Regions from separate parts of the Mesobacillus sp. MER 48 genome, predicted to be linked through region 1. Evidence: predicted binding sites of a transcription regulator. Region 1 holds the regulator's gene; each other region holds the start of a gene.
The links. Region 1 encodes LexA, which represses DNA repair genes until DNA is damaged. Its sites were predicted from a motif close to CGAACATATGTTCG; they were not measured.

Region 1 (10,174 bases):
CAATCAATACTCTTACTGACCAATTCGTTGCAGGAGACAAATATATCTTTGTAACTCCATTCTGGAACTTCAGCTTCCCTCCGAAAATGAAGGCTTACATTGATAATATTGCGATTGCCGGAAAAACTTTTAAATATACAGCAGAGGGACCGGTTGGCCTGCTTGGCGGAAAGAAAGCTCTCCATATCCAGGCGCGCGGCGGAGTCTATTCTGAGGGCCCTGCTAAAGAAATGGAGTTTGGTGACCGTTACCTGCGTACCGTCCTGGCATTCATGGGTATAGAAGATGCAGAAACACTTGCGATTGAAGGAATGGCAGCTATGCCTGAGAAAGCAGAGGAAATCAAGCAACAAGCCATCCAGCGTGCAAACGAACTGGCAAAACAATTTTAGACAAACAAAAAAGCCTGTTTTCAGGCTTTTTTTACTGAATTATTTAACTCCGTCCAATGGAATGTCCTTACGGTGGTCAAAGCTGAAAATGGTTCCTTCGCTAATTTGCTGTTCTACTGCCTTTTCCTGCTGGGCAGCCTGATCTACTAAAGCACCCTCCAACGGAATATCCTTCCCATACTCAAACATACGATACACCTCCTGTATCATATTATGGGTATTTATTACTAATATATTTACCTTTTTGTTTCTTTTCCCTTCAAACTTTAGTAAAAAAACACCCATTAGATGGGTGTTAAGTTTTTAAATGTGTCTCGATAAATCTGAATATAAATCTATATTTTGTTTCAAATCCATCTGGTACTTTTGCTATTTGCAATAATCTTACAAAGGTGATTAAGTTATGCGAATAAACATTGGAAGTTCATGTACCTGTTGATAGTCAAGATGATAACCGGAGATGAAAGCTGTCACAAAGGGAGTTTCTCTACTTTCATTCGTATGAACGAAAAGCAAACATTCCGGTCTTTTCAATATTGGAACAGTCAATTGGAACAGTCAACCAGAAAAATTAAAATGCTCGTTTAGTTGAATCTTCATTTAAACTCCCAGGACTGTTGACCGAAATGGTTTCCATATGCCTGGCAACTTTTGTGCTATAGGTGAAATCTCCATAGCAATATGGATAGCGGAAATTATTCTTGTCTCCCCCACAATTATAGGTTTGCGGATTTTTCTCAACCTGGATCATCGAAAACTTCTTTGCGAGTTCCTCGCTGTGCTTGTTGCCATTTTGAGCAACAAAATCGATGTAGCCGATTCCCATATTATATGCCTGGATAACCGTTGGAAAATCGACTTGCATCTTTTTGCCATAATCCATAACCCGGTGAAAATACTTAACACCCTGCTGTATGCTTTGATGGGGATCCTGGATCGAATTTGGCGCTAATCCCATGGATTCAGAAGCTTGCATGGGATCACCACCCTTTCCTTTGCTTTCCTGCATCATTAGTGCGGCAACAGTAACAGTATGTTCCTCGAGGCCGACCTTTTGCAATTCCTCCGCAATCAACGGAGTATATTTAGCAACCTCACCAATAGAACTGGTCACCCCGACATTCATCTTCTTTAGGTTATAAATATCTAAATCAAGGAACCTATCAAATAGGAAGAAACCTATAAAGGCAAGAAACAATAAAATTGCCAGATTGAAGTTCCTTTGGACTTGATTTTTCTTTTTAGGTTTCTTTTTGGTGTACTTCATTCGTTCTCTCCCAAATGATTTTCTATTTCTATTTTATTAGAAATCATCTGAAGTTAAAAGGGAGCAGCCATCATTTTTAGCAGCTCCCTGAATCCTTATTCTTCATAAATCATTTTACGAGTCATTCCTCCATCAATGACGAGGTCCTGCCCATTTATAAAATCATTATCCTTGTCAGCCAAATATAAGCACGCTCTTGCAATATCTTCCGGTTTCCCGACACGATTGGACCAATGCTGAAGATGGTCCTTCTCACGCAAATCTTCATAATCTACTGTCTGGATCCACCCGGGGCTTATTGAGTTGACTGTAATCCCTTTCTCTTGAAGCGAAGCGGCAAGTGCATGTGTCAAGGCAACGATTCCGCCTTTAGAGGAAGCATATGCTTCTGAATTTGGTTCAGACATAGTTGCCCTCGTTGATGCGATATTTATGATTCGTGCACCTTCATTCATCCTTCTGGCCGCTTCACGTGAGCCGATAAACACACTCCTGAGATTGGTAAATACAACATCCTCCCATTCTTCAGTAGTAAGCTCGAACAACGGCTTGAACCGCGACACTCCGGCATTATTTATCAATACATCTATCTGCCCGAAGTCACTCAACACACTGTCCACAAGATTGACAATGTCCTTTTCTTTTCTGACATCTGTTTGATAAAATCTTGCTTTTCCGCCGATTTCTTTAAGATCGGATATTAATTCTTTTCCCCTGGATTCATCTATGTCTGCGATACATACATTTGCATGTTCTTGCGCAAATGCTCTTGCAATCCCTTTGCCGATTCCATTAGCACCGCCCGTTATAATTACAGTCTTTCCTTTAAACCCACTCGACATAAACAATTCCCCCTCCTAATTTACCAAAGTTGATATATATAGTGATTCCACTTTGCGTAACCATTCAATCTCTTTATGTAAATAAAATAAGCCAGACTGCATATGCAGTCCAGCTGGGGATTATTTACTTTCTGTTGATACTTGCCACTCGATGCCAAACTTATCGGTCACCTGGCCGTAAGCGGGACTCCAGAAGGTTTCCTGAAGGGGCATTGTTACCTTTCCATCCACCTGCAATTTATTAAAGATTTCTTTTGCTTCAGCAGCATCATCCACCAGAAGCGCGATTGTTACCTGGGAACCAAGCTGGTATGGGTGGCCAGGGAATGTATCTGATAGCATGAGGCCAGCACCGCCAATTTTCAACTGGGCATTCAACACCCGGTTCTTCGCTTCTTCAGGAAGAGGATGATCAGGGTTTGCAGGCATATCACCGAATGTTTGCAGACTGATCACTTCTGCTCCCAATGCTTCCTGATAAAATTTCACTGCTTCCTGGCCATTCCCGTTTGTTACTATGTAGGGGACAATTCCTGTTACCATAACAGCACTCCTTCCATTTTTAAGAACATCAGTTCGTTAACATTTTATCATTTACTGTCTCTTTTTTCAATTCTATATAAAAAAAGGTTATTTTCCCAAGGGATATAGCTATGCTAAAATACAAAAAAAAGCGGAGGTTCTTTTAATTAAAAGAGCACGTAACCATTAATGGTTACGTGCTCTTTTATAATGATAATTTTAGTCTTGCTCGATCAATGCTTTTACGCGAGCGACTACATTGTTGACAGAGAATCCATACTCTTCCATGATCTTTTCACCAGGCGCTGATGCACCAAATGTATCGATCGCAAGTACTTCTCCCTCGTCCCCAACATAACGGTGCCAGCCAAGTGATGAGCCCATTTCGATTCCTAGACGCTTCTTGACAGACTTTGGAATGACACTTTCTTTGTATTCCTTTGATTGCTGCTCGAAGCGATCCCATGCAGGCATGCTGACAACCGCAACGTCGATGCCTTCAGAAGCTAAAGCCTCTTGTGCCTTAACTGCAAGTCCTACTTCTGAACCTGCTGCAAGGATCAATGCATCTGCTGTTTCTTTTCCAGCTGGAGAGATGACATAAGCACCTTTTGAAACGCCTTCGTACGCATTCTTGTCCGTATTCTTGATTGTCGGCAGGTTTTGGCGAGTCAGCACCAGAGCTGTAGGATTCTTAGTTGATTCAACTGCCAGCTTCCATGCAGCTGCTGTTTCGTTGCCATCCGCAGGACGAATCACTGACAGGTTTGGCATTGCGCGAAGTCCGGCAAGCTGTTCTACAGGTTCGTGGGTTGGACCATCTTCCCCAACCGCGATGCTGTCATGTGTGAACACAAAGGTTACAGGCAATCCCATTAACGCAGCAAGTCTGATTGCTGGTTTCAGGTAATCAGAGAATACGAAGAATGTTCCGCCAAACACCTTAAGGCCTCCGTGAAGTGCCATACCGTTCATAGCTGCTCCCATGGCGAATTCACGCACCCCGAACCAGATATTGCGGCCTTCGAATGAACCTGGGAAGAAATCGCCTGTTCCCTTAATCATTGTTTTGTTTGAACCAGCAAGGTCAGCTGATCCGCCAATCAAGTAAGGAAGGTTTTTCGCAATGCCGTTAAGTGCTTCACCAGAAGATGCTCGGCTCGCAAGGCTCTTGCCTTCTTCGTATACTGGAATGTCCTTATCCCATCCATCTACTAACTCACCCTTTATAGCTTTTTCAAGCTGGGCACCTAGTTCAGGATACTCACTCTTATATTGAGAGAATTGTTCATTCCATGCTTGTTCAGTTTGTTCACCTTTATCAGCAATTTGCTGTTTAAAGTGATCATAGACTTCACTTGGTACATGGAAGTCTTCTTCAAATGTCCACTTGTAAGCTTCCTTAGTCAGCTTCAATTCATCTGCGCCAAGCGGAGCTCCATGAACATCTGATTTACCGGAGAGGTTCGGTGAACCATATCCGATGATAGTCTTAACTTCAATCATGGTCGGACGATCTGCATCTGTTTTTGCTTCCTCGATCGCTCTAGCGATTTCTTCAAGGTTGTTGCCATCTTCAACGCGGATATATTGCCATCCGTATGCTTTAAAACGCCCCTCAACACTTTCAGAGAATGACTTATTAAGATCGCCATCCAGTGATATATCGTTTGAATCGTATAGAACAATCATTTTGCCCAATTTAAGGTGAGCTGCAAGTGAAGCTGCCTCAGCAGAAACGCCTTCCATTAAATCGCCATCACCGCAGATGCTATATGTATAGTGATCAACGATATTGTAGTTATCCTTATTATAAACAGCAGCCAGGTGACGTTCAGCCATCGCCATACCAACCGCCATGGCAATTCCCTGGCCAAGCGGTCCGGTTGTTGCATCTACACCGGCAGTGTGTCCAAACTCAGGATGTCCTGGTGTCTTGCTTCCCCATTGACGGAATTGCTTAATATCTTCCATTGATAGATCATAACCTGCAAGGTGCAGTAAGCTGTATAGCAGCATAGATCCGTGTCCGGCAGACAAGACAAACCGATCGCGGTTGAACCATTCTGGATTCTTAGGGTTGATATTCATATAACGAGTCCATAATGTGTAAGCCATCGGTGCTGCCCCCATCGGCATGCCTGGATGGCCGGAATTTGCTTTTTCAATCGCATCAATTGATAAAGTACGAATGGAATCAATTGAAAGCATATCAATTTCTTTAAACATTTAATACATCCTTTCTATAGGTACTGGCTACATCATTAATATTATAGCGAGAGAAATTATTATACAACAAATTATGCCTGAAGGAGACAGAAAAGGCCGTATTGTTATTTATTTTGACGCATACTCGCTGTACTTATGTAAGCAAACGGTTCAGATGAAGACGGAATAAGATTTTGACATAGAAGCTAAGAGGCCTTTAAAATTGTTCGATTGCTGATTTTTCACTTCAGTAGTCGTATATAACATTCAGTTTTTTCATCTGTCATGCTGCCTAAATAAAAATGGAATACATTCTCTCATGTATTCCAAATTGAATATATTAATGAAGTTTATTCTTCATTTTTTCTTCTTTTAGTTTTTCAGGTGTAACATCATTGCCTTCTGGATCAACAATGGTAACTCCCTTTAGTGTATTGAGCATTGAAGAACGGAATGACTGGAGATACTCGGCGCGAAGCTTTGTCTGTTCCTTTGCTTCCTCTTCAGTCAGCGTTGATGTTTTTGCTTTCCTTGCCAGTTCATTGATTCTAGCAATTTTATCACTTGATAGCATTGTAAAGCTCCTTTGTGTAAAAAATTACGTCAAATGACATCTTACTAAATTTTTTCTAGTTTTACAAGAAAGGAGCCTCATTCCTCATTTGATTCTATATATTCAAGATATCGTCGATTCACTGTAGCCTTGGATACATTGTAGCCAAATCCTTTCAGAGTAGCGGCAATTTCAGCAAAAGTAAGGCCATTATTCCGCAGCCTGACAATCTCTGCTATCGGCATATCTTTACGTTCCCTGCCGGAATGCTCGCCCTGATTTTTGAGATTGCGCTGAGGCTTGTATCCATGTTCAACCGCGCGTTTCATTCCGCGTTTAATCTTTATATTATGGATCTTCCTCTGATATTCTTCTACCATACTGACAATCTGGAGCACCATGGAATCCGATTCAGAAAGCTGAAGTTCCCCGCTGTGAGAGATGCTGTATAACTTAACGTTCTCCTTTAATATGCAATGGAGAATAGCAACCTTTGCATTACCCCTGCCAAGTCTAGTCTCATCCTGAATCAATACGGCACCGACTGACTTGTCCTTTATCAGCTCCAGCAGTTCAAGGATCCCGTCCCTTTCAAGGTCATACCCGCTGGCTTGTTCCTTGATGATGTTCATCACTTCAAATCCATAATGTTCTGCAAGGCGGAGCAATTCTTCCTCCTGCCTTGCAAGCGAAGTTTCCTGCGTTTCTTTCGTGGTACTTACCCGGCAATAAATAATCGCTTTCATGCTGTCACCTAATTCTATGTACAAATTATCTTTCAGCCCCGGCAATCTGTGTTGGCTCCAGATATTCAGCCGTCACCGGGATGACAAGTTCATCTCCCGGAAAAACCCTTTCTCCAACAATCCCATTTTCCTTTTCTACCCAGCTCACGAATTCATTTTTCGATAAGCGATGTTCACTGGCGTAAGTCTCTGCAATCTCCCATAGTGACTGCCCTTCTTCTATAGTAACAGTTATGTATGCATCCTCATTATGTAAATTTGCTTTTGCCACCAGCGAAAAAATCAGGCTGACAGCAAGAAGGATTAAAGCGTAAGAATAGTTTTCCCATAGTCTTTTCATAATCGACACTCCTAACGAATATATGTTCGCCTATTTGCTTTTTATTATAATACGAACATTTGTTTTGTGTCAACTCAAAATTCGAACTTATGTTTGTATCTATCAAATAGACATGGTATAATTAGGACAAGAAAATATACGAGGTGCGTGAATATGACAAAGTTATCAAAGCGGCAACAAGATATTTTTGAATTCATAAAAGGTGAAGTCAAGAAAAAAGGATATCCGCCATCCGTACGTGAAATCGGCGAAGCAGTTGGACTAGCATCAAGTTCTACGGTACACGGCCACCTTGCAAGGCTCGAAAGCAAAGGGCTGATCAGACGCGATCCAACAAAACCGCGTGCAATTGAAATACTGGAAATCGAAGAGGAAAACCGTATCCCTAAATATAATGTTGTCAACGTGCCTGTTGTCGGTAAAGTAACAGCCGGTATGCCAATCACGGCTATTGAGAATGTTGAAGAATACTTCCCGCTTCCAGACCGCCTTGTTCCTCATGATGAGCAGGTTTTCATGCTCGAAATCATGGGTGACAGTATGATAGAGGCTGGTATCCTGGATGGGGATTATGTAATCGTCAAGCAGCAAAAGACAGCCAATAATGGAGACATTGTAGTAGCAATGACTGAGGATGACGAAGCAACTGTTAAACGTTTCTTCAAGGAGAAGGACTATTTCAGGCTCCAGCCGGAAAATTCATCAATGGAACCGATTATCCTTCGGAATGTATCGATTCTTGGTAAAGTCATTGGTGTATACCGTCATATGCACTAAAAAGCAAGCGGACTCCGCTTGCTTTTTTTTCGTTCTATTAAACTTTCATTCTTTAAATGTTCTATGAAAAAGCATATTTCTTTCCAAAGTAGGTACAAACCCTGACAACTTGTCCCTTTCCGAATAAAATATCGTGTATTTTAGCTATGGAAGACGTTTAATCTCGAATGAGATCCAATCAAAATAATAACTTTGCAGCAGGAGTCTTTTACCCTAACCGCAACAACAGCCAGGTAAGGGCGACAATTGATTTTGAAGATCTTTGCCTTGCTGTCCGTCGTTGCATCATCAACGACCTGGTTGCTGGTGCTCAGGATGAGAATGATCGTGACCGCGATGATAGAAAGTGCGGATGCGTAGACTAATTTCAGCAAAAAAATCCCGCAAGGCTTGGGCCTTTCGGGATTTTTTCTATACTAATGAATGTCACTAACAGGAAGCACTGCTGTTATTTCTTCCATAAATTCTGCTTTTTGCTTACCAGTAAGCCATAAATGGACGATACCTTCGTCCTGGCTGCTCCTGATCAACCGGCCTATTCCCTGTCGTAACCGAAGCAGCATATATGGTACGTCTACTTCTGCAGAAGGGTTGGCCGCATGCTTCCTTTTTGCCTGGAAGACCGGATCATGAGGCGGGAATGGCAATGAAGCAATAATGACCTGGGTCAATGATTCACCGGGGACATCAAGTCCTTCCCATAAACTGTATGAGCAAAGTACAGTGCTTTTGACATTCTGGAAGTCTTTTACGGTTTCACTAATCTCACGGTCGCCTTCAAACAGGATGTCAAAATCCCACTCCTGTTGATTGGACCATACTCTGAACCTTTCCATTTCCTGCATGGAAGAAAACAAAACCAGGGAGCTTCCGCTTGAAGCCCGCAGATCAGCACCTATTTTCTCCCATTTTTGATTTTCAGCATCCTGGACATGGACTTTAATTTCCATTTGCTCTTGATAATCAAACGGTGATTCAACCGTGAAGGAAGTATATTTTTCAATACCAAGACTCTTCGCTATATAGTTGAAGTCCCCTGCCTGGGATAAAGTTGCTGATGAAAATACAAACGGAATATTTTGTGCAAAAACTTCTTTTTTCAGAATGTCCTCTACCAGGCGAGGCATGATGACTAGTGAAGACTGAACTTCATTCTCTTCAAGCCAGAAAATCCCTTCGTCGTTCTTCAGGAAGATCGATAGACCATACGCAAAAAACTCGAGATATTCTTCCATGATTTTTAAGTGGTATTCGTCAATCAGGAACATTTCTGCGTCAAATACCAGCTGGTCCATTAATTCGCTGACCTTCTTTTCCAAAGTTTCAGCTGTCTTCCTGATTGCAGGATGCTTTGCAACTTCTTTTCGATTCGAACCCTCAACTGCAGTTGAGTTCTCCACCAGCAAGTCGAACCAAGAGTCATGCAGCTCTATGATATCCTCGATTAAATAAAGAGATTCCTCCCGGACATCCTGATGCATATAGCCTGTTAACACAGTCGTCAGAGTTTGCGAATTAAATCTGTATGTCAACCCTTTTTGCGCTGCGAATTCAAGCAAATGACCTTCATCAAATATGACGGTGCTCGCTTCAGGCAGCAATGGCATCTGGCCCTCTCTTTTCCGTGATTCTTTTGTCCACACATGCTCCATGTAAAAATCATGAGAACAAATAATCAAGTCTCCGGCATGCCGGTAGTAATCACGATTCAATGTTTGCCCGCAGCGATGGCGCCAGCTGCATGTCGAGCATTGCTGAAGTGGATCCCACGCCATCTGGGACCATTTTTCATTGGTCACCCAAGGATATTCCTTTCGGTCACCGTACCGGCTGAATGAATTCATGGAAATGCCTTCATCAAAAATAAAATCAGGCAGCTGATCATGGACATCAAGAATTTCCATGTCGTCAGACGTGTTCGAAAGCTCATCAAGCTTCTTTACACATACATATTGCTCCCTCGCTTTTGCCAGCCGGACGTCCACTTTGAGTCCCAATGCCTGCTCGAGTTTTTCGATGTCTCCGCCCTCTTTTACAAGCTGTTCAATCAGTGTTTCATCTGAGCAGGATACAATCGCAGGCTTTCCCATATAACGGGCGTAGAGGATAGCGTAAATCAGGTAAACGAAGGTCTTGCCTGTCCCTACACCAGCTTCCGCAAACACAATCCCTTTGTTCTTAAAGGCCTGTTCCACCTGGAAAGCCATATAAATCTGTTCGTCTCGCAACTCATAGCCCTTTTCAGGCAAAATATCATAAAAAACATCACCAATGTAATCCCCTAATAAATCAAAGAATGTGTCATTTTTAGTGATGGTAAATGGAAGATTTTTTGTCATTCAGGTTCTCCTTGAAAATTGATTCTGGCAAAAAGCCAGCTTTAATCATAACAGAAAAAAGTGCTGGAAGTGAAAGAATTCATTCTGGTAAAAATTCTGATTACTCTTTTGGAATTTTCTGTTATTATTAATTCAGACTTTAACCAAAGGAGTAAGTTTATGAAGGCGAAAAATTTAAAACACCTTAT
Region 2 (10,174 bases), 660 kb from region 1:
TTTCAGGGCTAGGCTACCTTGTCGGGGCAGGATTGCCGCAAACCCTTCAAGAAAGCATGTCAGTCGCATTATATGCTATGTTTGTCGGCTTATTGGTTCCATCGATGAAAACCAATGTGAAAGTTATTTATTTGGCAGCACTCGCTGCTGCATTCAACTCGATTTTCACGATGGCTGAACTGATGTCAACGGGATGGGCCATTGTCCTTGCTACTTTATTGTCTGCTGTCCTTGTAGAGGCTGTAGAAACATTCAAGAAAGGCAGGGGGGCAGAAGCAGATGAGTAGAGAAATCATCATCATGATCATTGGCATGGCTGTCGTGACCTACATACCGAGGATGCTTCCGTTCGTGATGTTCCGGGGTAAAGAACTGCCGCCATTTTTGCAAGGCGTCCTGAAGAATGTCCCTTATGCCACACTGGGAGCGCTGATCTTCCCGGCTATCCTGTTCATCCAGGAAGACATCTGGTACGGCCTGATTGGTGCAGCGGCCGCGTTCATCGTTGCCTTTATGGGAGCGAACGTCATTGTGGTTGTCATCGGTTCAATATCCATTTTGACTCTATATTCTTATTTTTTCTAGATCTGCATACGTGCAGGTCTTTTTTTTTAGAGGGTTCTTCGTAATCTTTGTGGCTGTCACACCTTGCAGACAAATCTCCAGAAAAGTTTAAAACACCCTTCTTTTTAAAAGTGAATGTCCAATAAAAACAGGCTGGATAATCGAAAAAATAATGAAATGTTGACAAGATGATTGAATAGATTATAATTAACTTTATTAATTCCGACTAAACTAATTAGTTTTATGAGAATAGGGTGATTAGATTGTTTATAGAAATCAGCAATGTCCACAAACAGTACGCAGACAAAAATAATCACCAGGTTGATATTTTAAAAGATATTAATCTAGGAGTGAATAAAGGTGAGTTTGTATCCATTCTCGGCCCATCAGGGTGTGGTAAATCTACGCTTCTTTCACTTGTCGCAGGCCTGACTCCCGCAACAAGTGGAGAAATAGTGGTTTCAGGCAAGAAAATTGAAAAGCCGGGAAAGGACAGGGGGATGGTGTTCCAGCAGGCGGCGTTGTTTCCATGGCTGAATGTGCTTGAAAATGTCATCTTTCCATTAAAAAAAGAAATGCCAAAGAAACAGGCTGAAGAGGAAGCGAAGAAATACTTGCAGATGGTGCAGCTGAGCAATTATCTGTCCCATTACCCCCATGAGCTGTCAGGCGGCATGCAGCAGCGTGTGGCGATTGCCAGGGCGCTTGCGATGAACCCTGATATCCTCCTGATGGATGAACCGTTTGGAGCACTGGATGAACAAACCCGATCGCGTCTTCATGATCAACTGGAGACAATCTGGTCAGAGACGCAAAAAACGATTTTATTCGTAACACACAGTATCTCTGAATCCATTAAGCTTTCAGATCGGATCATCGTTATGGGGACGAAGCCGGGCGTAATCCTGAAGGATATCAAAGTGGAAATTCCAAGGCCTCGCCATGAACATAAAAAAGAAATGGTCGAGCTTGAAGAATATATCATGGGCTTCCTGAAGAAGGAGATCGACAAAGTCATCAGGGAGGAGCTTGCACATGAATCCAAACATTAAAAGAATCATATTTTTTGCAGCAGTCATTGCATTCTGGTATACAGGGAGCAAGCTTGAATGGTGGCTGCCGATCATCCTTCCAGCACCGGAAAAAGTCCTGGAAGCCCTTATAACAGGCTTCCAGGATAAGACGCTGATTTATGACCTGATTGCCAGCTTTAAGCGTCTTGCAGTCGGTCTTGGTCTCTCGCTGGTGATTGGCACAGGGCTTGGTGTCCTGCTAGCCAAATCAAAAACGGCTGATGAGACTCTCGGTACAGTCGTCCTGGCACTCCAAAGTGTGCCTAGCATTGTATGGCTTCCGCTTGCAATCATGTGGTTCGGGATGAACGAGAAGGCAGTAATCTTCGTCGTTGTTCTGGGAGGAACGTTCGTTATGACGCTCAATATCAGAGTGGGCATAAAAAATGTTTCACCTTTATTTATAAAGGCAGCAAAAACCATGGGGGTCAATGGCTGGGATTTATATAAAAGAGTGATTTTCCCAGCAGCGATTCCTTATGTTGTCACAGGTTCAAGACTCGCATGGGCCTTCGCCTGGAGAGCCTTGATGGCCGGGGAATTATTGAGCACCGGACCGGGCCTTGGATACACGCTCCGTTATGCATCCGATTTTGGCGACATGGCTCTTGTTATTGGGGTTATGATCATCATTGGCGTAATCGGTACCATCGTAGACCAGCTTATTTTCCAGCGTATCGAAAAATCTGTTCTGAACCGCTGGGGACTTGAATCATAAAATCAGGAGGGAATCACATGAAAAAAGCTTCGATATTTTTGGCATTTTTAATGGCGTTTGCTGTGCTTCTAGCAGGCTGCGGCACCGGGGGAGCATCCAAATCGAATGGCGAAAAGAAAAAAATCGTCATTGGCTATTTTCCTAACATCAACCACGTTCCTGCCATGGTGGCAAAAGACAAGGGCTACTTTGAGCAGCAGCTTGGGGATGGAACAACAGTAGAGTACAAAACTTTCGCTGAAGGCGGTTCATTCATGACCGCACTGAAAACAGGCGAAATCGACGCAGGACTTGTAGGACCAGGACCGGCGATGAACAACTATACAACAGGAGCAGATGTTAAGATTATCGCTGGAGCATCGACTGGCGGTACCGTCGTTTTAGCAAGAAAGGGAGTCGAAATTAATTCTGCTGATGACTTCGCCGGTAAGACCTTCATTACTCCTGGAGTTGGCTGCACACATGATGTCCAGTATGAAACATATCTTGAAGCAGAAGGCATCACTTCACAGCGTATCGGCGGTACAATGAAGCATCTTACCGGCCAGCCGGCACAGTACGCAGCGATGCTTAAGTCGGGAAAAGTTGATATTGCAGTGGCACCAGAGCCATGGGCAGCAGTGATTGAAAAAGAAACAGGTGCAGAAGTCGTCATCGGCTGGGATGAAGTATCCTTCGGAGAAACACTCCCTGCATCCGTAATGGTCACTTCCGGCAAAATGATCGAAGAACAACCAGATACTGTTCAAAAAATTATTGATGCACATAAAGAAGCTGTGAAATTCATCAATGAAAATCCAGCAGAAGCTCAGGAAATCACGATCAAAGACATCAAAGAAACGACAGGCCAGGAGCTTGAAAAAGATGTCGTCGAGCTTGCCTGGGAACGCATTGGTTTCACTACTGAAGTCGACGCACAGGCAATCCAGGACTTCTCGGATTCATCCTACGCTTTGAAGTTCCTTAAAGACAAACCAGACTTCAAAACGTTGATTGACGGCAGCTTCCTTAATTAAAACAAAGAGTACCAGGATCTTTCCTGGTACTCTTTTGTTGTTTGAAAAGATGCCCTTATGCAAGGTGTTTTTCTTTTTATAAGTGCATCATTCAGGTGGAAAGATGCCCTTATGCAAGCTGTTTTTCTTTTATAAGGGTACCAGTCAGGTGGAGAGATACCCTTATGCAAGTCATTCCAGCTCCATAAGGGTACCATTCAAGCGGAAAGAGACCCTTATGCAAGGCAAAACACCCTTATAAGGGCACCATTCAGGAGGAAAGATACCCTTATGCAAGTCATTCCCCCTCCATAAGGGCATCATTCAAGCAGAAAGATACCCTTATGCAAGCCAATCCAGCTCCATAAGGGCACCATTCAAGCAGAAAGATACCCTTATGCAAGACAAACTACCCTTATAAGGGTACCATTCAAGCGGAGAGATACCCTTATGCATGGCACTCCACCTTCATAAGGGTATTATTCCAGTGGAAAGAAGCTAACTAAGGGTTCGGTTACATGAACTTTTTTGCCATTTTTACCGGTCATCAATAACTTGTTCTATTTTTGGGACAAAGGATTAAAATAGTTATAGACACGGTTGTACGTAAAGGGGGAGAAGCTATGGCGAGAAAGATGGGTTTTTACGGTGTGGTCGCCTATGTGCTCTATGGTTTTGCGGTGTACTGGTATTTATTTTACTTTGCTGATAGTAATCTTCCATTTGAGTTTGAGGGTTCGAGGGCAGATCCGGCAACATTCCTGAACGGGAGAGAACTTATGCTGAGCGAGGAATACTCGAAGGTCAGGAATTTATTATTCTTCCTGTCTACGCCCTTTGAGTGGCTGTTTTACTTTTTGATTCTGCTTCTGGGGCTGTCTAAAGCTTTTAAGAAATGGGGAGAAGAGACGTCGAAGAATAAGATTGGCCAGACTGCGATCTATTTAATCTGGCTTTCATTCTTTGCCTATCTGGCGACTTTCCCTCTAAGTTACATCAGTTACACCCTTTCCAGGACTTATAATATTTCCACACAGTCCTTTGCTTCCTGGATGAAGGACGAATTGATCGATTTCTGGGTCAATTATGCAATGATGTTTGTGATTGTCATTGTCCTGTACTGGCTTATGAACAAGTTCAAGCGCTTTTGGTGGCTGGTTGCCTGGCTGGTTTCCGTGCCGTTCACTTTGTTTATCATGTTCCTGCAGCCTGTTGTGATCGATCCGTTGTACAATGATTTTTCTCCGCTGAAAAATAAAGAGCTGGAGGCAAAGATTCTTGATCTTGCCGGTCAGGCAAAAATCCCTGCGGAACATGTATTCGAAGTGGATATGGCAGAAAAGACTAATGCCCTTAATGCCTATGTGACGGGAATCGGATCCAATTCAAGGATCGTCCTCTGGGATACGACATTGAATAAATTGAATGATGACCAAATCTTGTTCATAATGGCCCATGAAATGGCCCATTACGTGGAGAAACATATATATATCGGGATTGGCGGATACCTATTGCTGTCCCTGTTCGGTCTCTACTTTGTCTCGAAATTGATGAATTGGGCAGTCGAACGATGGGGCAAGGAATTCAAACTGGAGCATCCTGGTGACTTGAGGTCGCTGCCGTTGTTCCTGATGTTCCTATCGATGATCATGTTTGCCGCAAGTCCTGTCTCTAACCTTGTGTCACGCTACCAGGAAACTCGTGCAGACCGGTACGCAATCGAAATGACGGATAACACCGGTGCGGCGATTTCTGCTTTCCAGGAACTGACGAAGGCGGGACTCAGTCAGGTTGATCCGCCTTGGCTGGTGAAAATCTTCCGCTACGGCCATCCAACCATGCTGGAGAGAATTTCGAGACTTGAGGAGTATGAAATTCAGAAGAGAAATGAAATGGAAGATGAATAGCTACCGTGGGAACCCTCAAGCCGAGGGTTTCTTTTTTCATTTAAAAGGATTAAACGCATTTTTATTTCAAGATAATAAAAAACCCCCGATATAGGGGATTTCACTCATTTAAGTTCCAAATTGTTTGTTGAGATCTTTCAACTCTTCCGTCAAATTCAAAAACAGGATTTTGTCACGGTCATCTATCGCTTTGTCGATTCTGGTCATCAATTTTTCTCTTTTGGTATTCAGTTGAATTTCTGAGATTAACATGTCAACATACAGGTCCAGAACAAATGATTCCTTGGCTTTTATGCGTTTCATCACACTGGCCTTCATGGTATCAGAATACGATTTCTCTTTCATTGACCTCACCTCTTAGACCTTTTTTATATTATATGGAGGATTGAAAAGATAATCAACTAAATTTTTATAATTTTTAGAAAATTTTTATCAGAATATTAATTGTGGCTAAAAACGGAACTTTATCTGTTTTTAAAGAAAATTTTAGCAATTATGTTAAAATAGGGTGTAAGGTATTTTTAGGAGGTGAAGGAATGACAGGGAACTCAAGGAATTTAGTAGAAGAATATGAAATAAACCCTTTTACGATGATTATTCTACCTGAAGAATACGGCAGCAGGATTTACTCGAGGGTCATTGAACTGGAGGAGGAGTATGTATCCCCTTTCAGGCCGATAGATATTATCAAAAAAAGCTGCAGATATTTTGGAAGCAGTTATGAAGGCAGGAAAGAAGGAACGAAACAGCTTACCGGGATCACCCATAAAACCCCGATCATTATCGACCCTATAAGCTCCATCTATTTCATGCCGACAAGCTCACCCACAAAGCCGGACTGCATTTGGGTATCACATGAGCATGTGTTGTTCCATAAGAAAGTGGATGCCCAAAGTACACAAGTTACCTTCAGGAACAAGAAGACCAGGATTCTGCCGGTATCCCATCATTCATTCGAAAATCAGCTGCTTCGGACATCCATGCTGCGCACAAAATTCATGCAGCGGATGAAAGAAACTGAACGGAAAGCACTGTACCTTCTGCACGGTCCTAAATTCAATGACTCGCAAGGCTATCCTCATGTCAATCTGGTCAGTGAGGTATATAAAGACTAAAAAGCTAAGGGGAATCCGGCTGGTCAGCCGGATTCTTTTTCAATTGTTCCCAAAGCAGGCTTAAATCGTTTGAAAAGGTAGTGTACCATCAATTCCTGGACTTTGTTGCGGATGCGGGGATTGAAATAATTATGGTGTTCTTCGTATCCTTTGTAAATGAAGAGAAACATGGTGAAGGCATCATCCCGTTTTACTTCCTCAACCTTCAGTTGATTCTTTTTAAGGTAGGTTTTCACTTGTGCGAGCTCTTTCTGTACGGCTTTCATTGTTTCTTCGATTAGCTCCAAATAAGGCTTTTTTAATTTAAATGGACTATTTTCAACGACAGAAAGATCCCGATTGAGCACGACCAGCACCATCGGCAAATAGATGGCCTGTTCCATCATATCGCGGTCTTTTTCAGGAATCCTTGTCATTTTGCTCTGCCCCTTCAATATAAAATAAGAACATCTGTTCGTAATTATCGTAATGGATTTTGAACAGGATTTCAAGAGGATAAAAAATTTTCTTGTATTAACATCTTTTCCAAAATGACAGTAAACTTACAGCGTTGCTGAATAAGCACCTAAAAAGTTTCTTTCTGAAGCAGGAAATATATTTCTGTTAACGAAATAATAATGGAGCAGCATCAATTTTACTTTGGAAGGATGGCTAGCAGGATGGAAAAAAGATTGATCAAGGCAGAAGATTTATTTGAATTGAAATCCGTCACAGATCCCCAGTTTTCGCCTGATGGTAAAAAGTGTGTGTTTGTGCAGACTGAGATGTTGGAGAAGAAGAATGATTATGCCTCCAATCTATACATAATTGATATAGAAAAAGGCGGGGAGCCGAAACAATGGACTTATGGGGAAAACCGCAGTCAATCACCACGTTGGTCACCTGACGGAACGAAGCTTGCATTCGTTTCGAACCGCAGCGGGAAGAATCAAATTTTTGTCCTGGATGCAGCTGGCGGTGAGGCAATGCAGGTGACTGATTTTGAGAATGGTGCCAGTGGCCCAGTGTGGTCTCCGGACGGTAAAAAAATTGCTTGTTCCGTCTCATTAAAACCGGATGAGGATTTGTTTGAGAAAGCAGACGAAAAAAAGGATGACAAGAAACAAGAACCGTTCGTTGCTGAGGAAATGAAATATAAATCAGACTCTGCTGGCTTCTGGGATGGGAAGTACAGGCAGACTGTCATTGTGAATGTTGTAGATGGAGAGGCGGAGCTGGTTGCAAAAGGAGAGGCAGACTACCATTTGCAGTGCTGGTCTCCTGATGGCAAAAATCTTGTATTGTCGGCGGATGAGTCGCCGGAACGGGATTTTTCATTCAAGAGCGACCTGTTTCTGATGGACATCAAGTCAGGAGACAAAACAAAGATTACAAATGGCAAAGGCTATTTTGGCAATGCAGTTTTTTCCCCAGATGGAAAATACATTGGCTATATAGGGCATGAAAGGGAATTTGAGAATGCCACTTTAAGCCAGTTATATATTCGGGACATGGAGACTGGGAATGTGCAATGCATCACGGAAAACATGGATATCCTTGTCGGTGACGCTGTTGCGGCGGATTTCCAACAGGGAGCCCACAGTCCGGGGTTGATTTGGGGTGATGACAGTGAAAGCCTATATTTCCTGGCGACCGACCAGGGAAACACTGTTTTATATTTCGCTAACTTAAATGGAGAAGTGTACCCAGCGCTACTCGATCAGCAGCATGTATATGGTTATACACTGGACAGGAAAAATCAGAGGATTGTTGCCGCGATCAGCAACCCGGTGCTTCCTGGGGAACTGTTCCAACTGGAAGTAACCACTGGTGAAATGAAGCAGTTGACCTCAGTGAACGAAAAGTTCCTGGATTCCATTACTTTATCTCAGCCAGAACAGATTTCATTCCAGGCTGGTGACGGCACGCCCCTCCATGGATGGATCATGAAGCCAGCTGGATATGAAGAGGGCAAAAAGTATCCGCTGATTCTTGAAGTTCACGGCGGCCCGCACGCAATGTATGCAAACTCTTATTTCAACGAGTTCCAGGTCCTCGCGGCAGAAGGCTATGGAGTTCTTTATATCAATCCGCGCGGCAGCCACGGCTATGGGCAGCAATTTGTCAATGCCGTGCGCGGAGATTATGGCGGCGGAGACTACCAGGACGTCATGGATGCCGTCGATTATGCGATTGGAAACTACGATTTCATTGACAAGGACCGATTGGGAGTGACCGGCGGCAGCTATGGCGGATTCATGACAAACTGGATCGTCGGCCATACAGACAGATTCAAGGCAGCGGTAACCCAGCGCTCGATTTCAAACTGGATCAGCTTCTATGGTGTCAGTGATATCGGCTACTATTTTACCGAGTGGCAAATCAAGGCAGACCTAAGCGATCTGGAAACATTATGGAAGCACTCACCATTGGCATATGTGGATAAAATCAATACACCACTACTGATTCTTCACAGTGAAAAGGATTACCGCTGTCCGATTGAACAAGCTGAGCAGCTTTTCATCGCTTTGAAGAGACAGGGGAAAGAAACAAGATTCATCCGATTCCCTGAATCAAACCATGAGCTATCAAGAAGCGGAAAGCCGAATTTGCGCTTGAGCAGACTGGCAGCTATTGTTGATTGGTTTAATAGCCATCTGTAAAAATACGATTACTTTCTAACCCGCGGCGAATCCCAATGCCGCGGATTTTTTTTTGAAAATTTCACCAGAAAAGTTTAAGGTTATAGTGAAAGAAGGAAAATACTATAGATGATGTTTTTCAATAACTATACTCGGAAGGAACTTTCATATGAGATCTGATAGGCACCAGCATAAGAAAAAAAGAAAAAGAATCAGATGGTCCAGCATTTTTTTGCTGCTGTTCCTCCTGGCCGGGGCCGTGCTGCTCTACTCCTATATGCAGTATCGCTCTGGAGTGAATGATTCGGAAGAGGCTGCGAATCAAAATAAGCAGGAATACCATTTTAACGGCGAGCGTGACCGTAACGGACTGACAAATATTCTGTTGATTGGCAGCGATGCCAGAGGGAAAGAAGCTTCCCGTTCGGATACAATCATGATTGCCAGCTATAATCCGGATACAGAATCTTATAAATTGACCTCGATTATGAGGGACACATATGTGGAAATTCCAGGGCATGGGATGAATAAAATCAATGCAGCTTTTGCGCTTGGCGGACCGGAATTATTGAGACAGACAATCAAGGACAATTTTGATGTCAGCCTCCAATATTATTCGATCGTTGATTTCGAAGGATTCGTGCGCCTGATTGATGAGGCATTTCCCGAAGGTGTAGAGGTCAATGTTGAAAAGCAAATGTCAAAAGGAATCGGTGTCACATTGGAACCTGGTGTGCAAAGGCTGGATGGAAAACATTTGCTTGGATATGTCCGCTTCCGGCAGGATGCAGTCGGAGACTTTGGCCGAGTCGAACGTCAGCAAAGTGTCATAAAAGAGGTCGGCAAGGAGTTTGCCAGCATCCAGACGCTCCCGAAGCTTCCTAAACTGGTAGGAGTAGTTACTCCTTTCATCAATACCAATATGGATACTGGTGATATTTTGTCGATGGGTAAAGGCCTGATTTCAAAGGATAATCGGGATATTGAAACAATGAGAATTCCGGTTGAAGGGTCATACGAGGATCAGAGGGTGAGCGGTGCCGGTGCAGTGCTGGCGATTGATTTAGAAGCAAACAGACAGGCCCTGGAGGAATTTTTAGCTAAATAGACTGCGGGCTGCTGATTAGAGGTGTACAATCGACTCTATGAGGTAATTAGAAAATAAGATTTTAGATGCCTGC
Region 3 (10,174 bases), on a different contig from region 1:
GAAAAGGAAAACTTATATTTGTCTTATTAACTAAACAGAGGTGAAAGGTATGGGATGGTTCGGACACAGCAACAAGACATTCAGCTTTGCCATGTTTTCAGAGAGCCATCTTGCCATTTTAGCGATCTTCATATTTGTAAATACGGCAATTTTTTTAAACAGGCGGAAATTAAGTAATGAAAAGTGGCGGAAAGCTGAGCTGCTGACAGCATTCTCATTAATATTGATCGAGCTCTTCAATCATTACTGGATGTATAAACATGCTGTCTGGAAGCTAGGACGCTCCATGCCCTTGGAACTATGTAATATAGGTCTCTTCCTGGCTATTGGTTTACTGTTAACCAGAAAGAAACTCTTTTTTGAGCTATTGTTTTTCATTGCCTTATTGGGTGCGACCCAGGCGATCATCACACCTGCTTTAACCTATGGCTTCCCTCATTTTCGCTTTTTTCACTTTTTCTATGCCCATATGATGATTGTATGGGTGACCCTTTATTTCACTCTGGCAAAGGGATTTCACCCTACATTCAGTTCAGTTTTAAAGGTCATTCTATTCATCAATCTGCTTCTGCCCGTAATCCTGTTAATTAATAAAACCGCTGACGGGAACTATTGGTTTTTGCGCCATAAACCTGATAGCCCCAGTTTCATGGATTTACTCGGTCCCTATCCATGGTATATTTTTTCCCTGGAAAGTTTGCTGGTCTTATTAAGTCTCCTTGCATGGCTCTGCTTGCGGTTATGGCTAAGAGGAGAGAAAAGGAGTTCTTATTCTGAGACTTAAACATTCCTTTTTCCAAAAAAAAGAAGGCAATTGAATGCCCTCTAAAGATTCCTTTTGATAAACTGCAGTGTCTTTTCAATAATAATGTGCTGATCATTGTCAAGAGTTGCAACATGATAGCTTTCTTTTAAGGGATAGATTTCTTTTGTTTCAGAGCTGATATTTTCATAAATGGTTTGAGAATTATCCGGCGGCACCACATGGTCTTCCTCAGAAACAAAGATCAAAGCTGGGCAAGATATTTTCGGCAGGTCATCTTTAACTTCTTTCATGAAGGTTAAAATTTCTTTTACTGATTGGACCGGCGTTTTTTCATAAGCTAGTTCCGTTACTCCCGCTTTTTTAATGTCAGATCCAATTGCATCCAAAAACCTGGTGCCTTCCAATTGGCGGACAGGCTCCATTGCCGGGATATCAACAGCGGCATTGACCAGGACAATCCCCCGGAATTCAGGATATTTTTCAGCCATGTACAACGTCAGCGTTCCGCCCATTGACAGGCCTGTCACAAAAATCGTGTCACACCTATCTTTTAACCACTGAAATCCCTCTTCCACCGAAGCAATCCAATCACGATAAGAGGTTTGTTCCATGTCTTCATAATGTGTACCATGTCCCTTCAAGCGGGGACCACATACGGTATATCCTGCCTCAGCATACGCCTCCCCTAGTGGCCTCATACTCTGTGTAGAGCCTGTAAAACCATGAGATACAAGGATACCAACTCTATTTCCTTCAAAATAGAATGGTTCAGCTCCCTCAAGAACAGGGTAACGATCTGCCATGCTATTCCCTCCAATCTAATTATCTACTTAAAAGATTTCGACTCATCTTGAGGCAAACCCTTCCTTTCATAAGAAAAACACCTTTATTTACAATAAAAAACAGCGGATACAAAATCCGCTGTTACAGTGTCTTATTCCATCCACTCAGTGTGGAAGATTCCTTCTTTGTCAATGCGCTGATAGGTGTGGGCGCCAAAATAATCGCGCTGCGCCTGTATCAAGTTGGCCGGCAGCGTTTCTGTCCGGTAGCTGTCGAAATAGGAAAGGGCAGCAGAGAAGCTCGGAACCGGAATTCCGTTAAGAACAGCAGCGGAGATGATTTCCCGCAGTGACTGCTGATAGCCTTCAGTGATTTCCTTGAAATAAGGATCAAGCAGCAAATTTTTCAACTCAGGGTCGCGATCGTACGCTTCCTTGATTTTCTGTAGGAACTGGGCTCTGATAATGCAGCCTCCGCGGAAAATCATCGCGATTTCTCCGTAGTTCAGGTTCCAGTCATATTCTTCTGATGCCGCTCTCATCTGGGCGAAGCCCTGTGCATAAGAACAAATTTTGCTCAGATACAGTGCCTTTCGAATCGATTCAATGAATCCCTTTTTGTCACCATCAAATGGTTTCGCTTCTGGTCCGGAAAGTACCTTGCTTGCCTCAACCCGCTCTTGCTTCATGGCCGAAATAAAACGCGCGAAAACGGATTCCGTAATGATAGGCAGCGGAACCCCAAGGTCTAGCGCACTCTGGCTTGTCCATTTTCCTGTTCCTTTTTGGCCTGCAGTATCAAGGATTACGTCGACAAGCGGTTTGCCTGTTTCGTCGTCCTTTTTTGTGAAAATATCAGCTGTGATTTCAATCAAGTAGCTGTCCAGCTCACCTTTATTCCATTCAGCGAACACTTCATGCAGCTCTTCAGCACTCAAGCCAAGAACATGCTTCAGCATGAAATAAGATTCTGCGATCAGCTGCATGTCGCCATACTCGATTCCATTGTGGACCATTTTTACATAATGGCCCGCTCCATCAGGACCAATATATGTTGTGCACGCATCCCCATTGACCTTAGCAGCAATATCCTGGAAGATCGGCGAAACCAGCTCATATGCCTCCTTTTGCCCACCAGGCATGATGGAAGGTCCATGCAGTGCGCCTTCCTCCCCTCCAGATACCCCGGTGCCAATGAAGTGAAGTCCAAGCTCGCTCAATTCTTTGTTCCGCCGCTGTGTATCGGCAAAATATGTATTACCGCCATCGATGATGATATCGCCCTTTTCAAGATGAGGCTTCAATTGATCGATTGTCGCGTCGGTCGCAGCCCCGGCCTTTACCATCAGCAAGATTTTCCGCGGTTTCTCGAGGGATTCAACAAATTCTTCGATTGTAAACGTTCCGTAAATGTTCTTGCCTTCCGTTTCGGCGAGCATTTCATCCGTCTTTTCTCTAGAACGATTATAAACGGAAACAGAATACCCACGGCTTTCAATATTCATCGCAAGGTTTTTCCCCATAACAGCGAGGCCAATGACTCCGATTTGCTGTTTTGACATCATTCCAACTTCCTTCCTTTTTCATAACTGGTTTTTAAAAACTTACAAACTAATGTAACAATGAATCCAGGGTGGTGCAAACAATAGGCTTCATCCCTCTATATTTTGACTTAACCTCTGGAAGCTAAACAACTTTAATAGTCTTTTTTCTCGGTATCGCCATTTCTTTTGCGGTCCTGAAGAAAATCCTTATTAAAGCTTGTGCCAGCCTTGGGGTTTTCCCTTGAAGAGTGCTTCTTCACCTGTAAACCAGCGCTTTCGATAATACTTTTACCGTATTTTTCACGCAGTTGGCTCATTGTATTGATCAAAGGCTCTTTTTTTGCATCCTGTTCGTAAGAAAACAAGTCGAGCTGCTTAACAGCCTGATCTGCCTCTAGCAGATCTGTTCCGGTGATTCCGAGCAAGCGGACAGGATCACCGTTCCAATGCTTTAAAAATAAAGCTTTTGCCGCAGCAGCAATTTCGTCTTTCTTTGAAACCGGGTTCGGGAGCTTTTGGCTTCTTGTGATCGTTTTTCTGTCCTTAAAGCGGATCATGATGCTAATGGTGGTTGCGACAGCTTCCTTTCTCTTCATCCTGGCAGCTACCTGCTCTGATAAGCCATCAAGGACCTTCAGGAGTTCATGCTGATTCGAGAGATCTCTCGGCAGGGTTGTTGAATTGCCGATACTCTTGAAGTCATAGACGGATTCGGGATCCACCATTCTATTATCCTGACCGTTGGCTCTATTTTTCAGCTTCAGGCCATTAATCCCTAACAGGGCTTTCAATTGGATATCATTTGCTTTTGCCAGGTCGCCAATAGATTGAATACCGATGCTTTTTAGTTTGTCCGCGGTTTTCGTTCCTACTCCATGCATCTCTCCGGCTCCGAGCGGCCATAGGATCCGAGGGATATCCCGTTTTCTTAAAATCGTGATCCCCAATGGTTTTTTCATATCGGAAGCTGTTTTCGCCAGGAATTTATTAGGGGCGATTCCAATGCTGCATGGCAAATCAAGCTGCTCGAGAATCCGTTTCTGAATGCTCTCAGCTATCTCCAATGGTGCCCCGATGTCAGCGCAATCCGTAATATCCATATACCCTTCATCAATGGAAACAGGTTCCACCAGCTCGGTATATTGGCGTAAAATATCGAACATAGCACCAGACGCAGCCCGGTACCTGTCAAAATTCGGTGTTTTTATGATTAACTCAGGGCAGAGCTTTTTTGCTTCCCACAACGGCATGGTTGTCTTTACTCCGAATTTCCTTGCTTCATAGCTGCAAGTTACAATGATTCCCCGCCGTTCCTCAGGGTTGCCTGCAATGGCCAGGGGTTTTCCCTTCAGTTCAGAATCATAAGCCATTTCTACGGAAGCATAGAAACTGTTCATATCAACATGTAAAATGACTCTGCCCTTTTTTGGATACATCTCTTTCATATCAGCCACTTCCCAAATATACGTTCCCTTCTAGTTTATCAAAAATAGCGATCATATACTTAATCGAAGTTTGGATGGCAAATGTGAATTTTATGTGAAGATAAAATGGAAAAGATTAAAGATTCCGCTGGGAAACCCGATAAAATCAATAAATAGATATACAAAGACGGGGGAGTTTTTATGCAGCATTGGTCCATTGGCAGAAAGTATGCAAGCGTTTTCGCATTTATCATGGTCATTTTCCTGGGCAGCTTTATTTATTTGTCCAGTGTTTTGAGCAACCTACAAGATGCGATCGACCTTGCAGAGGAGAAAAGTGATTACGCTATCATGATCAGCGAAATGGGGGCCACTTTTCGCCAGAAATACATTATTATTACTGACTACATAACCGAACCAAAACCAGAGCTTCTTACACTTTATAAAAAAGAAGCGGAACAGTTTGATGCCTCAGCTGAAAAACTGAAAGCAAATGTGAAAACGGAAAATGCACAAACGCTATTCGAGGCAATCGTCAAAACAGATAAGCATATGGACAAAATCTGGTCTGATGAAATTTTAAAGACTGTGGATGAATTTAGGCAAAACGGAGAACAGGTTGATATCTTCACCCAAATCAGTCTTGCGAACAAAGCTGAAACCATCAGGGATATGAATATCGAGAAATTAAACCAGTTACAGACGGCAATCCTGGATGACAGGACGACAATCATGAATGAAACTCATTCTTCAATTGCTTCCATGATCCGTAATACTTTCATCCTTATCATCATCGCCTTTATCATCTCTTCTGTGGCAATGTACTTTGTCTCCCGCAGCATCAGCAAAAATCTTAAGGATGTTGTTGCTTACTGCAAGAAGCTCGCAGCCGGGGAACTGAATGTAAAAGCGCTGCAGGCAAAGAACAAGGACGAAGTCGGCCAGATCATCCAAGCAATGAATCAATTATCCGGTAACCTTAAAGCTTCCATTTCCAGCATACTTTTGTCATCTGACCAGGTAAATGAAATGTCGAGAAATCTAAAGGAAAATGCGGAGGCCACCACAGAAGCAAACAATGAAATTACGACATCAATCATGCAGGTTGCCTCTGCCTCAGATGAGCAGGTTAAGATTTCGGAACGCACCAATGAAGCAGTCGAAAATGTGTCTTCACAATTAATCGAAGTTACTGGATCAATGCAGGAGACCCTGCAAACGACTTCAGATACGAAGCAAAAGATTGAACAGGGAAAACTATATGCTATCAATGTGACGGAACAAATGGATGAAATCAATGGAAAAGTAACAGAACTGGCCAAAGTGATTCACTCCCTGAAAAACAATTCTCAGGAAATTCATCGAATCATTGAAATTATCACTGATATATCAAACCAGACAAATTTATTGGCATTGAATGCAGCGATTGAAGCGGCAAGAGCCGGGGAGCATGGGAAAGGCTTCGGTGTGGTGGCCCAGGAAGTGCGCAAACTTGCAGAACAATCAGCTGGAGCGGCAGACAGCATCCGCACAATCCTTGAACAAACTGGAAAAGAAACGAACCTGGCCGTAAATGTCATGGATGAAAGCCAGGTGACCGTCCAAAAAGGCAATGAACTTGTTGAGAAAGTTGCGGCCACCTTCACAGAAATAGCTCAATCAATCGAGGAAGTCAGCTTGAAGGGAGACACTGTCAGCAGTGCTGTCACGAGTGCGAATGAAAAGATTGAATTCATGGCGCAGTCTGCGACCGAGGTCATCACTGCATCTTCAAAGTCTGCGCAATTCCTCGAGCAGGTAGCAGCTACAACAGAGGAACAAAACGCAACCATGCAAGAACTGTTGGAATCATCCAGCAAATTGTCCAGCATGGCCGAGAACCTGAGAAAGTCATTCTCCAGTTTCAAACTATAACTAAAACAAGCTGACCCGCGTGGGGTCAGCTTGTTTTTATATCACACTAGTTATGTAATTCCTGTTTTTGATTTTTCATATAGTCCTTAATCTCTTTGATTCCCTCGAGTGACTGGATCAAGGTTTCTGGATCAATGACCATGATCATCCGTTTCTCAAAATTGGCGATGCCTGTGATGAATTTAGTATTTTGATATGCGATCAGACCTGGTTGTTTTAAATTCTCCTGAGGTATCTCAAGGATTTCCTTCGCATCCCTGACCAGGACTCCCAACGAGATATCCGATGTCTCCAGTACAATCAGTCTCGTCTTGTCGTCCGCCTGAATATCCCGATTATAGAGGACCTTTTCCAAATCTATAACTGGAATTAGATCTCCCCTTACCTTCGTAATTCCGGTGACATAATCAGGCATATGGGGGATCGCAGTCATCCCTTCCATTTTTTCAATCGATATGACGAAAAGAATCGGAAAAGCATATTCTTCATTCCCTGCCTGGAACACAACCGTCTTAGTACTTTCAGCCATTGGAGTACACTTCCTTTATTTATAGTTCTATCCCTATGTAATAATAGATTTTAAAAATGGGTTCATGGTGATTGATCAGGTCGATCATTTCAAGTATTATATCGGATTCTTCAGTTCGATCTTTAGAACTAATGAAAAATGAGTAAGGGGATATGGACATTTAGCCGATTACTACTCCTTGAAATGTCTAAAAAACACATTACTTGGACATTTTGACTGCAGCTTTTCCCCAAAATGTCTATTAAGACTGGTTTCTTGGACATTTTAATCATCATTTCTCTCTAAAATGTCTATTAAAACTCTGTTCTTGGACATTTTGACTGCCGCTTTCCCTGAAATGTCTATTAAAGCTCTGTTCTTGGACATTTTGCCTATCGCCATTCTTCAAATTGTCTATTAAACACTGTATTTTCGTATAAAAAAGGGCTTCCCCCTGCAGGGAAGCCCTTTGGTTTATTGTGCTGCTACTTCTTGAATCAAAGCGATGACCATTTCGGCAAGCTTCTCCAGCTCTTCGATTGGCATTCTTTCATTCGTTGTGTGGATTTCTTCATATCCTACAGCAAGGTTGACTGTCGGAATACCAAAGCCAGCAATGACGTTTGCATCACTTCCGCCGCCGCTGTGAAGCAATTCAGAGCTTCTGCCGATTTTTGCGGCAGCTTTTTTAGCAAGTTCGACTACCAGGTCACCTTCGCCGAATTTGAAGCCTGGATACATGACCTGGATATCAACTTCTGCTTTTCCGCCCATTTCCTGCGCAGCTGACTCGAATGCTTCCTTCATTTTCGCCACTTGCGCTTCCATTTTTTCAGGGATAAGGGAACGGGCTTCAGCAAGGATTTCTGCTCGGTCGGCAACGATGTTTGTCTGTGTTCCGCCCTGGAAACGGCCAATGTTTGCAGTTGTTTCTTCATCAATGCGGCCAAGCGGCATTCTGGCAACTGCTTTGGCTGCAATTGTGATTGCGGATACACCTTTTTCAGGAGCAACACCAGCGTGTGCGGTTTTGCCATGGATGACAGCCGACACTTTCGCCTGAGTAGGAGCTGCGACAATGATGTTTCCTACCTTGCCATCACTGTCGAGTGCATATCCATATTTCGCTTTTACCAGAGAAGAATCCAATGCCTTGGCACCAACAAGTCCCGATTCTTCCCCGACAGTAATGATGAACTGGATCGTTCCATGAGGAATGGATTGTTCTTTCAGGACACGGATTGTTTCAAGCATGACCGCAAGTCCCGTTTTGTCATCCGCACCAAGAATGGTTGTTCCATCTGTTACGACATAACCATCTTTGATGGATGGCTTTACACCCTTTGCGGGTACGACTGTATCCATGTGGGAAGTGAAGTAGATGGTATCAACACCTTCTTTTGTCCCTTCCAATGTGCAGATTAGATTTCCTGCACCATGACCCGTTTGCGCTGTCGTATCATCTTCGAATACTTCAACCCCAAGATCCTCGAATTTTTGCTTGAGAACGCGGGCGATTTCAGTTTCATACTTTGTTTCAGAATCAATTTGGACAAGCTCTAAAAACTCATTCAATAAACGTTCGTTGTTAATCATCAAAGCCTACCTCCAATTATGTATATACTACTTGAGTATAACGCTAATTGAATGGCAACACCAAATCCTAAATCCTATAGCGGAATGTTGCCATGCTTTTTGCCCGGTCTATCTTCTTTCTTTGTCCGAAGCATCTCAAGGGCCTGAATCAGTTTGATTCGTGTGTCACGCGGATCAATGACGTCATCGACCATGCCCTGGCTGGCAGCGACATATGGATTCGCAAATTTTTCACGATACTCATCGATTTTTTGCTGTCTTGTCTGTTCTGGATTTTCACTGTTCTGGATTTCCTTCGCAAAAATAATATTCGCGGCGCCCTGCGGCCCCATAACTGCAATTTCGGCATTTGGCCACGCAAAAACAAGGTCCGCCCCAATGGATTTACTATTCAATGCAACATACGCGCCGCCATATGCTTTCCGTAAAATTACGGTAAGTTTAGGAACAGTCGCTTCTGAATAGGCGTAGAGGATTTTTGCGCCGTGTCGGATGATGCCGCCATGCTCCTGCTTAATTCCAGGGAAAAATCCTGTCACATCTTCAAATGTAATGATCGGGATATTGAATGAATCGCAGAATCTGATGAATCGAGACGCTTTATCGGAAGAATCGATATCAAGTCCTCCTGCCATCACCTTTGGCTGGTTGCAGACTAGGCCGACAACCTCCCCTTTGATTCTTGCAAGTCCAATCACGATGTTTTTGGCAAAGTCCTTCTGTATTTCCAGGAACGAATCCGCATCCACTACCTGCTCGATTACTTTGCGCACATCATATGGTCTGATAGCGTCAAATGGAATCACGTCTGTCAGGTCCGGACGGTAATCATCCTGCTCATCCGCTTCAAGACGCGGCGGCTTTTCTTCATAGCTTTGCGGCAGATAGCTCAGCAGCAATCTTACCTGCCCCAATGTTTCTTCTTCAGACTGGCCATGGAAATGAGCGTTGCCGCTGATTGTATTATGTACGATTGCACCGCCTAAATCTTCTGCGGAGATCTTTTCACCCGTAACTGTTTCAATTACTTTAGGGCCGGTGATGAACATCTGACTTGTTTTTTCAACCATGAACACAAAATCAGTGATAGCCGGTGAATAAACGGCTCCCCCTGCGCATGGTCCCATGATGACAGAAATCTGCGGAATGACCCCTGAATAAATCGAATTCCGGTAGAAAATATGGCCGTACCCATCAAGAGAAACAACACCCTCTTGGATTCTTGCCCCGCCGGAATCATTCAGTCCGACAAAGGGAGCACCATTCTTGGCTGCCAGATCCATGACATTGGCGATTTTCTTTGCATGCATTTCACCCAAAGCTCCGCCAAACACGGTGAAATCCTGTGAAAACAGATAGATAGGCCTGCCATTCACTTTTCCATAACCGGTTACCACTCCATCTCCGGGACCCTTCTGATTCTCAAGCCCAAAGTCAGTGCTCCGATGCTGAATAAAAGGATTCAATTCCACAAAACTTCCTGGATCGACAAGAAGTTCAATTCGTTCACGAGCTGTCAGCTTGCCTTTTTCATGCTGCTTTTCAATCCGGTCGTCGCCGCCGCCCAATTCAATTTCCCTGCGTCTATCATATAGTTCATTGATTTTTTCATAGATGTCTGGCATTTTATTCAGCCTCCC

Region 2: the regulator LexA is predicted to act here: its motif matches at 6,816-6,829, upstream of M3593_RS06360 (YhjD family protein).
Region 3: the regulator LexA is predicted to act here: its motif matches at 4,551-4,564, upstream of M3593_RS04005 (DNA polymerase IV).

Annotation. Positions count from the first base shown of each region.
Region 1 covers NZ_JAMAUR010000002.1:669,702-679,875, reverse strand. Annotated here, with positions in the region: gene M3593_RS09605 (FMN-dependent NADH-azoreductase) at 1-392, shown strand, start outside; gene M3593_RS09600 (hypothetical protein) at 432-581, opposite strand; gene M3593_RS09595 (lysozyme family protein) at 964-1,659, opposite strand; gene M3593_RS09590 (SDR family NAD(P)-dependent oxidoreductase) at 1,755-2,501, opposite strand; gene M3593_RS09585 (VOC family protein) at 2,622-3,044, opposite strand; gene tkt (transketolase) at 3,243-5,252, opposite strand; gene M3593_RS09575 (DUF896 domain-containing protein) at 5,572-5,805, opposite strand; gene M3593_RS09570 (YneB family resolvase-like protein) at 5,883-6,530, opposite strand; gene yneA (cell division suppressor protein YneA) at 6,556-6,870, opposite strand; gene lexA (transcriptional repressor LexA) at 7,024-7,647, shown strand; gene M3593_RS09555 (hypothetical protein) at 7,815-8,012, shown strand; gene M3593_RS09550 (ATP-dependent DNA helicase) at 8,064-9,986, opposite strand; gene M3593_RS09545 (hypothetical protein) at 10,146-10,174, shown strand, end outside.
Region 2 covers NZ_JAMAUR010000002.1:6,064-16,237, forward strand. Annotated here, with positions in the region: gene M3593_RS06320 (AzlC family ABC transporter permease) at 1-287, shown strand, start outside; gene M3593_RS06325 (AzlD domain-containing protein) at 280-585, shown strand; gene M3593_RS06330 (ABC transporter ATP-binding protein) at 828-1,616, shown strand; gene M3593_RS06335 (ABC transporter permease) at 1,600-2,355, shown strand; gene M3593_RS06340 (aliphatic sulfonate ABC transporter substrate-binding protein) at 2,373-3,371, shown strand; gene M3593_RS06345 (M48 family metallopeptidase) at 3,974-5,257, shown strand; gene M3593_RS06350 (IDEAL domain-containing protein) at 5,366-5,602, opposite strand; gene M3593_RS06355 (competence protein ComK) at 5,794-6,372, shown strand; gene M3593_RS06360 (YhjD family protein) at 6,396-6,788, opposite strand; gene M3593_RS06365 (S9 family peptidase) at 7,032-9,014, shown strand; gene M3593_RS06370 (LCP family protein) at 9,163-10,101, shown strand.
Region 3 covers NZ_JAMAUR010000001.1:774,277-784,450, forward strand. Annotated here, with positions in the region: gene M3593_RS03990 (YwaF family protein) at 50-784, shown strand; gene M3593_RS03995 (alpha/beta hydrolase) at 826-1,569, opposite strand; gene gndA (NADP-dependent phosphogluconate dehydrogenase) at 1,701-3,110, opposite strand; gene M3593_RS04005 (DNA polymerase IV) at 3,245-4,537, opposite strand; gene M3593_RS04010 (methyl-accepting chemotaxis protein) at 4,718-6,430, shown strand; gene M3593_RS04015 (chemotaxis protein CheW) at 6,477-6,959, opposite strand; gene M3593_RS04020 (M20/M25/M40 family metallo-hydrolase) at 7,413-8,534, opposite strand; gene M3593_RS04025 (acyl-CoA carboxylase subunit beta) at 8,609-10,159, opposite strand; gene mce (methylmalonyl-CoA epimerase) at 10,161-10,174, opposite strand, start outside.